DNA from 3 places in the Sulfitobacter alexandrii genome. Region 2 is predicted to be linked to each of the others. Evidence: riboswitches for the same ligand, from Rfam matches in the RefSeq annotation. Region 2 holds a riboswitch; each other region holds the start of a gene.
The links. A riboswitch is a leader RNA that binds a small molecule or an ion and turns the genes downstream of it on or off. The one in region 2 is predicted to bind thiamine pyrophosphate.

Region 1: it holds a riboswitch for thiamine pyrophosphate, as region 2 does, so the genes downstream of both, BOO69_RS15005 (YkoF family thiamine/hydroxymethylpyrimidine-binding protein) here and thiC (phosphomethylpyrimidine synthase ThiC) in region 2, are expected to answer to the same signal.
Region 3: it holds a riboswitch for thiamine pyrophosphate, as region 2 does, so the genes downstream of both, BOO69_RS00550 (thiamine ABC transporter substrate-binding protein) here and thiC (phosphomethylpyrimidine synthase ThiC) in region 2, are expected to answer to the same signal.

Annotation. Positions count from the first base shown of each region.
Region 1 is NZ_CP018076.1:3,054,837-3,059,999, forward strand. Features, by position in the region: gene BOO69_RS14990 (ABC transporter ATP-binding protein) at 1-645, shown strand, start outside; gene BOO69_RS14995 (siderophore-interacting protein) at 642-1,676, shown strand; gene BOO69_RS15000 (ABC transporter ATP-binding protein) at 1,696-3,399, opposite strand; TPP riboswitch at 3,597-3,702, shown strand; gene BOO69_RS15005 (YkoF family thiamine/hydroxymethylpyrimidine-binding protein) at 3,695-4,306, shown strand; gene BOO69_RS15010 (ABC transporter permease) at 4,363-5,124, shown strand; gene BOO69_RS15015 (ABC transporter ATP-binding protein) at 5,117-5,163, shown strand, end outside.
Region 2 is NZ_CP018081.1:240,004-245,166, forward strand. Features, by position in the region: gene thiE (thiamine phosphate synthase) at 1-246, opposite strand, end outside; gene thiM (hydroxyethylthiazole kinase) at 243-1,046, opposite strand; gene thiC (phosphomethylpyrimidine synthase ThiC) at 1,043-2,857, opposite strand; TPP riboswitch at 2,956-3,074, opposite strand; gene BOO69_RS22295 (DUF1330 domain-containing protein) at 3,132-3,404, opposite strand; gene BOO69_RS22300 (SDR family oxidoreductase) at 3,430-4,197, opposite strand; gene ribB (3,4-dihydroxy-2-butanone-4-phosphate synthase) at 4,258-4,899, opposite strand; gene BOO69_RS22310 (SDR family oxidoreductase) at 5,037-5,163, opposite strand, start outside.
Region 3 is NZ_CP018076.1:110,097-115,259, forward strand. Features, by position in the region: gene BOO69_RS00525 (amidase) at 1-413, shown strand, start outside; gene BOO69_RS00530 (helix-turn-helix transcriptional regulator) at 463-1,383, shown strand; gene cobO (cob(I)yrinic acid a,c-diamide adenosyltransferase) at 1,377-1,973, opposite strand; gene BOO69_RS00540 (DMT family transporter) at 1,994-2,929, opposite strand; gene aroC (chorismate synthase) at 2,937-4,049, opposite strand; TPP riboswitch at 4,141-4,241, shown strand; gene BOO69_RS00550 (thiamine ABC transporter substrate-binding protein) at 4,276-5,163, shown strand, end outside.

The DNA of each region.
Region 1 (5,163 bases), on a different replicon from region 2:
GTCATTCTGGATGGCCGATCGGTCTGGCAGATCCCCGGGCGCGAGCTTGCCCGCAAGCTCGGCTTGCTTCCGCAGTCGCCCATCGCACCGGACGGATTGACCGTCGCGGATCTGGTCGGTCACGGAAGATATCCGCACCAGCGCATGTTCTCGAGGTGGCGGCAAGAGGACGACAGGGCCGTTGCCGATGCGCTCGACGCGACCTCGACGGCGAACCTCGCGGATCGCGATATCGACACCCTGTCCGGCGGTCAGCGTCAACGGGTCTGGATCGCGATGGCGCTGGCGCAGGAAACCGACGTGCTGCTGCTCGATGAGCCGACGACCTTTCTCGACATCGCCCATCAGGTCGAGGTGCTGGACCTGCTGGTCGACCTCAACCGTCGCCGCGGCACCACCATCGCGATGGTGCTGCACGACCTGAACCTCGCCGCCCGCTACGCCGATCACCTCGTGGCGCTCCGCAATGGCCGGGTGCATGTGGCGGGCAAACCCGAGAGGGTTCTGACCGAAGCCATGGTGGCGGAGGTGTTCGGAATCCGAAGCCGCGTCATGGAAGATCCGACCTCGGGGAGGCCGATGATGCTACCGCTCGGGCGTCACGGCGAGCGTCTGGCACCGTCGCGCGGGGAGGAGTCGGCATGACCTTCCCCGCCGTGACATCCGCGACCTTCATGGGGCCTTTGCCCGCCGATCTGCCCGCGCGGGTCTGCAGCCGCGCACGGGAGGCCGATATCGACACCGCACGTTCCGGCAACACGATCACCCTCGAGCTGTCCCATGCACGTGCCCGGCTCGAGCCGTCACCGGACGGCCTGCGTGTCGAGTTGGCGGCGACCGACGTGAACACGCTTCAGTCGATCCGGGATTTCCTGTTGCACCTGATGGACCATGTGGCACCCGGCGCCGCACTGTCACGCGGGTGGAGCGACGGCACCACCAGGCGCCGCCGGCCCGCCAATTTCTGCACCGCGACCCTGCGCGGGGTCCGTCGGATCGCCCCGCGGTTCCTGCGGGTGGAGATGGCCTGCGCAGACACCGCCCGCCTTGCCGCGGGACGCGGGATGCATTTCGCCCTCCTGCTGCCGCCGGCGGGCCGCGTACCGGTGTGGCCGATGCTCGATGCCAGTGGCCGCACTGTGATGCCCGGCGGCGACGACACGCTGCATCGCGCGCCCTACACTTTCGTCGATCTGGATGCCGCAAGCGGGACGTTCAGCTTCGATGTGTTCGAGCATGACGGCGGACGGACGACGACATGGGCACGCACCGCGAAGCCGGGCGCCGTCGTGGGCCTTTCGGGACCGGGGAGCGGTGATTTCCCGCCGGGGCGCAACGTCCTGATGGCAGGGGACGAAACGGCGCTGCCGGCGATCCGCCGCATCCTGGCCGAGTCTCCGGCGGAGCGGCAGGGCACCGTGATCCTGGAGGTCGGGACGGAACAGGACATCACGCCCCTGCCCCGCCCGGAGGGTGTCGCGCTGTCATGGCTGGTCAGGGCGCGGGGCGAGACCCTTTGGGACAAGCTGTCGCTTGCGGACCCACCCGTCGGGCCGGACCGCTTCGTCTGGATCGCCGCCGAGAAGGAGCTGATCCGCAAGGCCAAGGCGCGGTTCTGCGGCGATCTCGGCGTTGGCCGCGCCGAGGGCTATTTCGCCTACTACTGGGAGCGCTGAAGCCCCGCCGACCGGGAACTCACCGTCGCGCGAGGCGTGCGTAGTGCCCCACGCCGTTGCTCAGCTGTTCGTGGCTGCCCGTCTCGACGATCCTGCCTTCGTGCATCACCGCGATCCGGTCGGCATTGCGGATGGTATCCAGCCGGTGCGCGATGATCAGCGTGGTCCGATCGCGCGAGAGGGCGTCCAGCGCCGTCTGGATCTGGTGTTCCGTCTGGGTATCCAGCGCGGATGTCGCTTCATCGAGAATGAGGATCGGCGGATTCTTGAGGAAGATGCGGGCAATCGCGACCCGCTGCTTCTGTCCGCCCGACAGGCTGACGCCACGCTCGCCCACCACGGTATCCAGACCCTCGGGAAGGTCCGCGATCATCTGGGCCAACTGCGCCTGTTCCGCTGCCTTGAGGATATCGGCCTCCGTGGCGTCAAGCCGTCCGTAGGCGATGTTTTCCCGCAGCGTGCCCCCGAACAGGAACACGTCCTGGCTCACGATACCGATCTGCCCCCGGAGGGAGTTCAGCGTGAGCCCGCGGACATCGATCCCGTCGATGGTGATCCGCCCCTCGCGCGGATCGTAGAACCGCGGGACGAGCGCAAGCAGCGTCGTCTTGCCGGCTCCGGACTGGCCGACAAAGGCCATCTTCTCGCCCGCGCCCACGGCAAGCGAGATGTCCTTGAGGATGGGCCGGCCCGCGCCATAGTCGAATTGGATGTTCTCGAACCGGACTTCACCCCGAAAGGCGGGCGCGACCGTGGCCCCGGGTGAATCGGCCACGTCGGGTTCCGTCGCCATCAGGTCGAGATATCGGCGAAAGCCCGCGATGCCCTTGGGATAGGTCTCGATCACCGCGGCGATCTTGTCCAGCGGGCGAAAGAACACCGTCACCAGCAGGAGGAACGCCACGAACCCGCCTGTCGTCAACGCCCCCTGCAGCACGAATGCCGCGCCGGCGACCATCACGACAACCTGGATCAGACGCATCCCCATGTAGTTGAGCGCCGATGACCCTGCCATCAGCTTGTACGCCGCGAGTTTCGTCTTGCGATAGCCGCTGTTGTCCCGGGCGAACAGCGTCGCCTCGTGGTCTTCGTTGGCAAAGGCCTGAACCACCCGGATACCGCCGATGTTCTCTTCCAGTCGTACGTTGAAGTCGGCGACGCGGGAATAGATCGACCGCCAGGTTCGCGTCATCCGCCCGCCGTAGACGGTCACGATGGCAACGCAGACCGGTACGATCACGGCCGTGATGAGCGCCAGTTCGACATTGATCGTCAGCATCAGGGCGAAGGCGCCCACGAAGGTCATGACCGCGATGAACAGGTCTTCGGGGCCGTGGTGGGCCACCTCCCCGATCTCTTCGAGGTCTCGCGTGACCCGCGCCACCAGTTTGCCGGTGCGGACCTTGTCGAAAAAGGAGAACGACAGGCGCTGGAGATGCGCGAAGGCACGCCGACGCATCTCCGTCTCGATGTTGATGCCGAGCATATGACCCCAGTAAATCACGACGGTCATCAGGACGGCATTCAGCAGGTAGATGAACAGCAGCCCCACCGCCGCCAGCAGCGTCATGCCCAGGTCACCGCGGGGCAACAGCACGTCGATGAACCCCTTGATCGCCAGTGGAAAGGCAAGCTCCAGCAGCCCGGATACCACGGCACACCCGAAGTCCAGCCAGAACAGCTTTTTCCAGGGGCGGTAATAATCGAAGAAGTTACTCAGCATCGGAAAAGCCCCGGCAGATGGCAAGACAATCAGGATCGGCACCAAGGAGATCGGGACCCGCCGGTTCGGGTTAATAATGTTGATGTTTTTTGTAAACTATATTTTCTGCCCCTTGCGGAACGGGCGCATTCGGGCCTGTCCCAAAAATTCCGGCAGGCACCCTGTTGACTTGCCGGGCCGCAGAAGACACGGTGCCCGGACATAACCAGGGGTGCTCCGTTCAGGGGCTGAGATGCGCAACCGCGCGAACCCTTCACAGCTGATCTGGATAATACCAGCGGAGCGAGGAGCCAGCATGTTCATAGGCGCGCAAGTGTCACTTTACCCCATGACGTCCGATTTCGTGGATGTCATCACCTCCGGGCTCGAGGCCCTGTCCCCCTACAGATCCGACCTGAAGATCGAGACCGACGACATGTCGACCTTGATGGTCGGCGCGCCGGAAACCTTGTTCGGCGCCATCCGCGACCTGTTTGCGGCGTCCGCCCGCAGGCCGGAACACGTGACGATGCACGTCACCCTGTCGCGCGGCTGTCCGGGAGAAGCGGACGATCCCGCCTGCCGGTGCGAGGTGCTGGAAAAGGCCCAGGACGAGAGCCTTGAAGAACGCAAGATCAAAGCGGCGGCGGCCGTCCGGTCCGCGCCGGAAACCGGTGTGGACATCGACCTGCAGTTCTCGCTCTATGTCATGGGCAGCGGCAACCACATGGAAGAGATCTATGGCTGCATCGACTTCCTGAGGTCGAGCGGCTGCTTCCACAAGACCAAGAATTTCTGCACGCGCTTGCGGGGCGACGCCGGCGCCGTGTTTGAAACCTTGCGGCAGGCGTTCCTGCGCTTCGGTCCGGCCGAGGGTCATGTCACCATCGACATGACCGCTTCTGCCAACAGCCCCAGCCTGACCTGATCCTCCACGGGTGCGCGGTGCAACCCCACGGGGATCGCGCCGCCGTCCGGTGAGCCATGGTGGTCTTGCGACATATCTTTCCGGCCGGCGTGCTGGCGGTGGCCTTCTTCGGGGGCTGGGAGGGCTACGTGGCTTTTGCGGGCCTGTCGCCGCTCGTGCTCCCGGCCCCCAGCGACGTGCTGAACGGCCTTGTCGTCGACCGGGCCGCCATATTCCGCCACGCGGCGGCGACCATCGGGGTGGCCGCCGTCGGCTTCAGCCTCTCCGTGATGATCGCCGCGCTCGTTTCTGGTGTCTTCCACTTCGTCGACTGGCTGCGGCGCGGGGCGATGCCGCTGCTGATTGCAAGCCAGACGGTGCCCATCGTGGCGCTCGCCCCGCTGATGGTGCTGTGGTTCGGGTTCGGTCTGCTGCCGAAGGTCTTGCTGGTGATCCTCGTCACCTTCTTTCCCATGGTGGTCAGCCTGATGGCCGGATACGCCACGCTGCCGCGCGCCTACGGGGATCAGCTTCGGTCCATGGGGGCGAGCCGTTGGCAGGTCTTTCGGCGCGCCGCGCTGCCTTCGGCGCGCGGACATTTCTTTGCGGGCCTCCGGATCTCGGCGACCTATGCCATCGTGGCGACGATCTTTGCCGAATACGCCGGGGCGCGCCGGGGCTTGGGGATCTACATCCTAACCGCCAAGAACAGTTTCCGCGCAGACCTCGTGTTGTCCGCCGTGCTCGTCTCGGCCTTGCTGACGCTTACCCTGCTCGCGCTGATCCAGCTTGTCGATCGCCTGACCAACCGCCGTTTCCGGAGGACGGGCCGTGCTTGAGGTCGAGAGGCTGAACATCGGCACACGGGACGCGCTGTT
Region 2 (5,163 bases):
CGCACCAATCGCAACGGCGGCCTCCACGTCGTCGTTCACGATCAGCACCACGCCGGTTCCGGCCAGCGCCGCCTTCAGTGCCCGGCCAGTCTCGATCATCCGCGCGGTGCCTGCCGCCTTGTCGCGCAGTTGCACAACCGTCGCCCCGCCCGCGACGGCAGCGCGGGCGGTTTCGACCAAGCCGACCCCGGCGCACAGGCCGGGATCAAGCACGAGGTAAAGCGAGAGGTCAGGGCAGCGCCTCACGCGGGAACCGCCGCGTCGTAAATCGCCGCCCTCGACAGGTCCGCCGGGGTGACCGCCGCCAGCGCATCGAGGAACCGGGGCGCAAAGCTGCCCGGCCCCGAGGCGCCCTCATCCGCCTTCGCCCCCGCAACGGCGAAATGCGCAAGCGCAGCGACGGCGGCGTCGAAGGCGTCTTCGGCCACCGCAGCATAGGCCCCGCAAAGGCAGGTCAGCGAACAGCCCAGGGCGGTGTTCATCGGCATGAAAGGCGAACCACCCTCGACCCGCACTGCGCGGGTGCCGTCGGTGACATAATCGACCTCGCCCGTCACGGCGACCACGGCACCGCTGCTGCGCGCCAGCCGACGCGCCCCCTCTTCCGCCGCCGCGACTGGATCACGCCCGTCGACGCCCTGCCCCTTGCTTGCCTCTCCGGCCAGCGACAGGATTTCCGAGGCATTGCCCCGGATGATCGTCGGGCGTTCGGCCACCAGCGCCTGCACAACCTCGCGGCGATAGGCCGTCGCCTGGCAGGCCACCGGATCCAGCACCCAGGGCCGCCACGCACCTCGCGCGCCCCGGATTGCAGCGTGCATTCCGGCGACGAAGGGCGGCGACAGGGTGCCGATATTCACCGTCACGGCTCCGGCAATCCCGGCGAATTCCTCGGCCTCCTCGACGTCGAAAACCATGGCGGGGCTGGCCCCCGCCGCCAGCATCACGTTGGCGGCGATGTTCATGGCGACGTAGTTGGTTATGCACTGCACCAGCGGCGGCGTGGCGCGCAGCGCGGTCAGAAGGGTGTCCGGTGCCTGGCTCATGCCTTGTCCTCCAGCGGGATATACAGGTCTCCGCCTTGGCGGAACTTCTCGGCCATGCGGGCCATGCCGTCCTTCTGCGCCTCGGCGCGGATGTCGTGGGAAATCCTCATCGAGCAGAATTTCGGTCCGCACATCGAACAGAAATGCGCGACCTTATGGGCCTCCTTCGGCAGGGTCTCGTCATGCATCGACCGAGCGGTTTCGGGATCGAGCGAGAGGTTGAACTGGTCCTCCCACCTGAATTCGAACCGTGCGCGGCTCAGCGCATCGTCGCGGATCTGTGCCGCCGGATGGCCTTTGGCGAGGTCCGCCGCATGGGCCGCGATCTTGTAGGTGATGACGCCCACCTTCACGTCGTCGCGGTCTGGCAGGCCCAGGTGTTCCTTCGGCGTCACGTAGCAAAGCATCGCCGTGCCGAACCAGCCGATCATCGCCGCGCCAATGCCGCTGGTGATATGATCGTATCCCGGCGCAATGTCCGTTGTGAGCGGCCCGAGCGTATAGAACGGCGCCTCGCCGCAGACCTGCAACTGCTTGTCCATGTTGGCCTTGATCTTGTGCATGGGCACATGGCCCGGCCCCTCGATCATCACCTGGCAATCCCGCGCCCAGGCGATCTGCGTCAGCTCTCCGAGGGTCTCAAGCTCGGCAAATTGCGCCTCGTCATTGGCATCCGCGATGGAACCGGGGCGCAGCCCGTCACCGAGCGAGAAGGACACGTCATAGGCGCGCGCGATCTCGCAGATCTCGTCGAAATGCTCGTACAGAAAACTTTGGCGGTTATGGTGCAGGCACCACTTTGCCATGATCGAGCCCCCGCGCGACACGATCCCCGTCACCCGGTTCACCGTCATCGGGATCATGTGCAGCCGCACACCTGCATGTATGGTGAAGTAATCCACCCCCTGCTCGGCCTGTTCGATCAGGGTGTCGCGAAAGACCTCCCAGCTCAGGTCCTCGGCGATGCCGCCGACCTTTTCCAGCGCCTGGTACAGCGGCACCGTGCCGATCGGGACCGGCGAGTTTCGCAGGATCCAGTCGCGGATGTTGTGGATGTTGCGCCCCGTCGACAGGTCCATGACCGTGTCGGCGCCCCATCTGGTCGCCCAGACCATCTTTTCCACTTCCTCGGCCATCGAGGAGGTCACCGCCGAGTTGCCGATATTGGCGTTGATCTTGACGAGGAAGTTCCGCCCGATCGCCATCGGCTCGGCCTCGGGATGGTTGATGTTCGCGGGGATGATCGCGCGGCCCTTGGCGATCTCGTCACGCACGAATTCCGGCGTGATGAAATCCGGAATTTCCGCACCGAAACTTTCGCCGTCGCGCGCCAATGTCTGTGCATGGGCCTCTGCCTGCGCCTTGCGCCCGAGGTTTTCGCGGATCGCGACGAATTCCATCTCGGGCGTGACGATGCCCGCGCGGGCATAGGCCATCTGGGTCACCGCCCGACCTTGCGTGGCGCGACGGGGCGCGTTGCGAACGGGAAACTCCGGCGTCAGTCGCGCGCCTTCGGCAAAGCCGTTGTCAGCCGGCTGCACATGGCGCCCGTCGTAGGTTTCGGTATCGCCACGGGCCGCGATCCAGCCCTCGCGCAGGCGCGGCAGGCCCCGGTCGATGGCGACCGTCGCCTCCGGGTCCGTATAGGGGCCCGAGCTGTCATAGACGGTGACGGGCGGTTCCCCGGCCGTGGGGTGCAGCTCGATCTCGCGCATGGGCACGCGGATATCGGGGTGACGGGTGCCCGCGTGCCAGACGCGGCGCGACGCGGGCAGCGGGCCCGTGGTGACGGTTGGGGTGAGATCTTTCATCGGTCGGAGCCTCCATAGCTCAAAGCGTTGGAGACCCAGTTCCGCGTCGAATGGGATTGCCGGTGTGGGAATAGCCCTCCACGAAAGTGGTCGGGGCCCGCGCGGCCAGTGCACCATCCCTACGCCAGTGTGAACTGGATCAGGTTCATCGGGTCACTGCGCTGCACGGGTGCCAGCAGTATCTCAGCCTCTTGTCGAGACCCCCCGGGTGAGTGCCCGCAGGCTGTTCTGGGCGCGCGCAAATGTCAACGCATGATAAGAGGGGCCATTATCGTTACCACTCGGGCGGGTGATTTGAGACTGTCCGGAATCCGCGCGCCTCGGTATATTGCTCAGACTTGTGCCACGCCCGGGCGGTTTCGATATCGGGGAATTCCACGACGACGGTGCGCAGACTGTCATCCTCGCCTTCCAACTTTTCTGGCGTTGCCCCCCGAACAACGAACCGGCCCCCGAAGGCCTGCACCGCCGGACTGGAACGGGCTGCGTATTCCTTGTAGGCTTCGGCGTCACTTATCTTCACTCTTGCAAGAACCAGTGCCGGCATTTCGCCTTCTCCGTGTTTTTGTTGTCTAGTTCGCGGTCACCAGCGCCCCATCATACAGGATCTGCTGACCAGAAATATAGTCGTTGTCGTCCGACAACAAAAACGCGGCCATCCGCGCGTAGCCTTCGGGCGTTCCATACCGGCGCAATGGAACCGTCGCCAAGGTCTGCGCGCGCACGTCATCGACACCGATATTGCGCTGCTTCGCGTAGGAGTCGTTCCACTCGCGAATACGGCCTGTTTCAACATATCCCGGCGCCAGGGCGTTGAGCATGATCCCTTCCGGCCCGAGTTCAAGTGCCGCCGTCTTGAGCGCATTGACCAGCGCGGCGCGGAGACTGTTTGACAGGCCAATACCGGCATAGGGCGACTTGACGGTAAAAGACGACACCGCCACAACCCGTCCGCTTTCGGCTTCCTGCATTTGCGGCACCAACGCCCGCAGCACACGCAAAGGGCCATTCACCATGATTTCGACCGATTGTGACCAATCCTCATCCGTGATGGCCATCAACGGCTTGACCGGCGGTCCGCCGTGGTTGAGCAGCAAGGCACTGGCCCCGCCCAGACCGCTGGCGGTTTCTGCCAATGCAGCCGCGACCGCGGGTTCGGCAACACTGCCGGGCACAATTTCGATCCGCACGTCATGGCGAGCGCGCAGCGTATCGGCGGCCTCTTTGGGATTGCGCGATGAAAGCACCAGATCATACCCGCGTTTTGCCATTTCCTCGGCCACGGCGAATCCCAGCCCGGAACGGGCGCCGACAACAACGCAAACCTGATTTCTGCTCATATCAAATCCTCAGTTCGTGGCTGGCTCAGGGCCTCAGGCCGTGCACACAGTCCCGCCAGGTCAGGACGGTGTGTTTCCGATTTCGGATTCCCTGTCGTTCACCCGGCGCCAAGCGATAAGATCCTCAATCGAGATCAACTTGAGCCCATAACGGCGGGAAAAGGCCGCCAGGTCGGGGAGTCGAGCCATTTCGCCGTCGGCCAGCGCAATCTCGCAGAGCACGCCGCCGGAGTAGCGCCCAGCCAAACGCGACAGGTCCAGCGATGCCTCGGTGTGTCCGGGACGTCCAAGCACCCCTTCGGGGTGTGCGCGCAGCGGAAAGACATGGCCGGGACGGTTGAAATCGCCCGGCACGCGGTTGGCGTCGGTCAGCGCACGGATGGTTTTTGCCCGGTCAGACGCCGAAATTCCCGTGGTTGTCCCTTCGCGCAGATCACAGGTGATTGTGAACCCGGTGCTGAGAAACTCGGTGTTGTTCCCCACCATCTGCGGCAGGTCCAACTGCTCCAGGCGCTCGGCGGACAGTGACACACAAATCAGCCCCCGCCCCTCGGTCGCCATGAAGTTGATGTCGGCAGGGGTGACCGCGTCAGCGGCCATGATCAGATCGCCCTCGTTCTCGCGGTCAGCGTCATCAACGACGATCACCATCTCGCCGCGCGCAATCGCGGTGATCGCATCCTCCACCCTATCCAGCACAATCGGCGAAACGATCTCGCCTTCCAGCAGATTCAGGCTGACTACATTCGCCATCGTGTTCATTGGGTTACCTCGGCAGTTCCAGTACAGTAGCTTTGGATCGTCTTTCCTGCGATTTGGGTCATTCGCTTTCCTTCCCTTTAGATCGCCCGGACTAGCCCGCCATCCACAAGCAGGCCCTGGCCGGTGATGTATCCGGAGTCCTCGGAAAGCAGGAAGGCAATCGTCGCACCCATTTCATATTCGACTGCCGCATATCGCCCCATC
Region 3 (5,163 bases), on a different replicon from region 2:
TGGCCTGTGCGCAAGCGGGCGCCTCGCTGACCGCGCTGGATTACGAGATGGCGATGATGCAGATGAACGGCGTCAGCCGGGCGCTGGGGCGTTTCATGGCGGATTACGATGCCTTTCTGCTGCCGACGCTCAAGCAGACAGCCCTGCCGCTGGGAACGATGGATCAGAACGGCGATTTCGACGCCGAAGGGTGGCATGACCATATCTTTGGTCACTTCCCCTATTGCGCGCTCTTTAACATGACGGGTCAGCCTGCGATTTCCGTGCCGAACGGTCAGGGAACCGACGGGCTGCCGCTGGCGGCGCAGATGGTGGCCCGCATGGGTGACGAGGCGACGCTGCTGCAACTGGCCGCGCAATTGGAGCAGGCACAGCCCTGGTCGGCCATGCGGCCCGGCGTGTTCGCAGCCTGACCTCTTGCCCTCTCTGCCACGGCGGTTCAGGCTGCGGTGGAGAGGGCCCATGAACCGCAGCGACCTCAGCGATTTCGTCATCCAGCTGACCGAGAGCGCCACGCGCCTGGCGCCGCTCGACTTTCACCGCAACCTGATCCGCCTCGTGCGGTCCATCGCGCGGTTCGACGCGGCATGGTGGGGCTGGTCGGTCATCCGGGAACGTCACCTGTCTTTCGTCCATGCCCAGACGATCAACCTCGATGCAGGCTTCGTGGACGCGGCCCGGGCGCAGCTGGCCACCGATCCCTTTGTGCAGTCGGCCCGGCGCCTGCGGCTGTTCGCACAGACCCTGCACCACGATGAGGTCGATCCCGGATCGTCGGCGGCGCGGGTGCTGCGCGACTTCGGCATCGCGCAGGTCCTGGCCGGCCACAGCCAGGTCGCCGACGGGCCCTTCAACTTCTTCATGTCGGTCTACCGCCGCGCGCCGGAGCCGCGGTTCACCCGGGAGGAAGCGGCAGATTTCCGCATCCTTCTGCGCCACCTGCAACAGGCGCTGTCTCTCAGCCTGCGACTGTCGCTCGAAGCGTCGGCGAGCCGGAAGGAAGAATGGGCGCTGGCGGATGACGCTGGTGCCGTGTTTCTCCAGTCGGCTGGCTTTCCCGCACTACACCGGCAGGCCGGGCTGGGCCCCATCGCGGAGGTCGCGCCGGGGGCGTCCGTGGTGCGGTCGGGCATCGTCCTCCGCGCGGAACGCTACTCGGACGACCTGCGCCTTCTGCGCGCCGCGCCGGGCACGGATCTGCCGCAACTGACCACGCGCGAGCGGCAGGTCTGCCGGCTGTACATCGACGGGCTCAGCCGGCGCGAGGTCGCCGCCGCACTGGGGCTGTCGGAAAACACGGTGCGCAACCAGATCGCCGCGATCTACCGCAAGACCGGCAGCCGCGACCGGATCGATCTGCTTCGCAAGATGGACCCTCAGTAATCGACGCCCTTCTGCGCCTTGATCCCGGCCTTGAAGGGATGCTTGACCTCGGTCATCTCGGTGACGAGGTCGGCGTATTCGCACAGTTCGGGCTTCGCGTCGCGCCCGGTGAGGATGACGCCGGTGCGCTTGTCCCGCGCCTCAAGCCCTTCGATGACCTGATCGACCGACAGATACTCGTAGCGCATCGCGATGTTGATCTCGTCCAGCACGACGAGGTCGTAATCGCCGCTTTCCATCATTTCGCGGGCCTTGGCAAAGGCCGCCTGCGCCGCGGCGATGTCGCGTTCCTTGTCCTGGGTGTCCCAGGTGAAGCCCTCGCCCATGGTGTGCCAGTCCACCCCGCCGAGACGATCGAAGAACAGCCGTTCGCCGGTCTTCCACTTGCCCTTGATGAACTGGACGACACTGACCCGCTGCTTCCAGCCGAGGGCGCGCACCACGACGCCGAATGCGGAGGATGACTTGCCCTTGCCCGCGCCGGTGTGGACCAGCACCAGCCCCGCTTCGGGGTCCTTCAGCTCGGCCACCTTCTTGCGCTGCTCGGTCTGGCGCTCCTGCATCTTTTCCTTGTGGGACTGATCAGTCATGGCACTCTCCTATTTCGGGGTCAGGATTTCGGGTCGGACACGGCGCGCACTTTGCTGCGGTCCATGCCCAACTGGTGCTCCCGCCAGATGACGAGGACGCCCGCGCAGATCACCAGCGCGGCCCCCGCCAGCATCATGATCGTGGGCAGTTCGCCAAAGATGACGTAGCCGAGAACGATCGCGAACAGCATTGAAGTGTAATCGTAGGGTGCCAGCATCGACACCGAACCGAACCGGTAGGACGACGTGACGAGGATTTGCGCGACCCCGCCCACCAGCCCGGCCGAAATGAGCAGAAGCGCGGTCTGTCCGGTGGGGATGACCCAGCCGAAGGGCAGGGTGAGCAGCGACAGCACGGTCGCGGTGGCCGAGAAGTAGAAAACGATGGCGGCGGTATGTTCGTTCTGAACCAGCTGGCGCAGGTGGACCTGCACCAGACTGCGCATCAGCGTCGCACCGAGGATCAGCATCGCGCCCAGCGTGGCCATCTGATCCATCTGGGCGCCGCCGAACCGGGGCCAGAGGATGATCAGCACCCCCACCAGTCCGACCGCCACCGCGCTGATCCGCAACAGCCGGATGCGCTCTCCCAGCATCACGGCGGCGAGCAGGACGGTGAAGATCGGGGTAGCGAAACCTATGGCGGTGACTTCTGGCAGAGGCAGCAGGCCGAGCCCGGCAAAGGTCAATCCCATCGCGGTGGTCCCGAACAGCCCCCGCCAGACGTGCCCCATCGGGTTCTTCGCCTTGAGCCCGACCTTGAGCTGTCCGCGCTGGGCAAGCCAGATCAGGATGATCGGGATGGCGAAAAGGGATCGGAAGAAGACCTGTTCGCCCGGCGGGATCTCGTCCGAGGTGGACTTGATGATCGCCGACATGCAGGTGAACAGGAAAATCGCCGTGATCTTGAGCGCAACCCCGAGCGCGGGTCTGGCTGAGAAATCCTCGACCTTCATGACCGGCTCATGCGTCCGGGCCGATGATGCCGCGGTTCTCCCCGACCTGCCCCCGGTGCAGCAGCATGTGATCGAGCAGGACGCAGGCCATCATCGCCTCGCCCACCGGAACGGCCCGGATACCGACGCAGGGGTCGTGCCGACCCTTCGTGATGATCTCGGTTTCCTCGCCGGTCCTGGTGATGGTTCTGCGCGTGGTGAGGATGCTCGACGTCGGCTTGACCGCAAACCGTACGACAATGTCCTGCCCGGTGCTGATCCCGCCCAGGATGCCGCCTGCGTGGTTGGAGGAATAGGCGGGCTTTCCATCGTTACCCATGAAAATCTCGTCCGCGTTCAGCTCACCGGTCAGCATCGCCGCCGACATGCCTTCGCCGATCTCCACGCCCTTGACGGCATTGATGCTCATCATCGCGGCGGCCAGATCGGTGTCCAGCTTGCCGTAGACCGGCGCGCCAAGACCTGCGGGCACACCCCGCGCAACGACCTCGATGATGGCGCCGACGCTGCTGCCGGACTTGCGCAGGCCGTCAAGGTAGTCGGCCCAGTCGGTCGCGGCCTTGGCATCGGGCACCCAGAACGGATTCTGTTCGATCTGGTCCCAGTCGAAGGCATCGCGGTCGATCCTGTGCGGGCCCATCTGCACCATGTAGCCGGTGATCTGCACTTGCGGCGCGATCGCCTTGATCGCCTCGCGCGCGAGGCCGCCCGCCGCCACGCGGCTCGCGGTTTCTCGGGCCGAAGACCGGCCACCGCCGCGATAGTCGCGCACGCCGTATTTCTGGAAGTAGGTGATGTCGGCATGACCGGGGCGGAACTTGTCCTTGATGTCCCCGTAATCCTTCGACCGCTGGTCGGTGTTCTCGATCATCAGCTGCACCGGGGTTCCGGTGGTCACACCTTCGAAAACCCCGGACAGGATGCGCACTTCGTCGGCCTCCCGGCGCTGGGTCGTGTACTTGTTCTGGCCCGGTTTGCGGCGGTCCAGCCAGTGCTGGATCATGGCGGCGTCCACCGGCACGCCCGGGGGGCAACCGTCCACCGTGGCGCCCAGGGCCGGACCGTGGCTTTCGCCCCAGGTCGTCACGCGGAAAAGGTGGCCAAAGCTGTTGATCGACATCGCTGCGCTCCTCTGGTGACCCTGTTACCGGGGCCGATGGGGGGCCTCAAGCGGTTTTGCCTTGCATGTCGAGCAGGGCCATCCTAGCTGTTGGGATACCTCGGGGGGCCGAAAGGCTGAGATGTACGCAAGTGCGGACCCGTTGAACCTGAACCGGTTAACACCGGCGGAGGGAAGGTATGGACATCCATCCAACGCTTTCTGACGCCGCATGATGGAGGATGCCATGAGACATCTGGCCTTTGCTGCTGCTTTTACACTCGCCGCCACCGCCGCGTCGGCACAGACGCCCGTGCTGACGGTCTATGCGGGCGACTACTTCACGTCCGAGTGGGGCCCCGGCCCGACGATCGAAACCCAATTCGAGGCGATATGCGATTGCGACCTGCAATACTCGACCGGGGATCTGATGCCGCGCCTCCTGCTCGAAGGCAAGCGCACCAAGGCGGATGTGGTCATCGGCCTGACCTCGGACGTCATGGCCAAGGCGCGGGCGACCGGCCTTTTCGCGCCGCACGGGCAGGACAATTCGGACCTGACCCTGCCGGTCGACTGGCAGGACGAGGTGTTCCTGCCCTTCAACTACTCGCACACCGCGTTCGTGTTCGATGACACCCGGATGGAAAACCCGCCAGCCACGTTCGACGATCTGCTGAACATGCCCGACGACGTCAAGATCGTGATCCAGGATCCGCGCACGTCGATTTCCGGACTGGCGCTGGTGCTGTGGGTTCAGTCCGTCTATGGCGACGGGGCAGAGGAGGCGTGGCGCAAGCTGGCCCCGAAGATCCTGACCGTGACCAAGGACTGGTCGACGTCCTATGGCATGTTCACCGACGGCGAAGCGGACATGGTCCTGAGCTACACCACTTCGCCCGCGTATCACATGTTCGCGGAGGAGGATTTCACCAAGCACGCGGCGCTTTTCCCCGAGGGGCATTATTTCCTGGTCGAGACGGTCGCCAAGATCGCCGACACCGATGTGCCCGAACTGGCGGACGCGTTCATGAAATTTGTCATGTCGGAGACGTTCCAGACAAAGATCCCGAGCGCGAACTGGTCGCTGCCGTCGGCCCTGCCGCGCGATCAATGGCCGGATGGCTGGGCGAAGCTG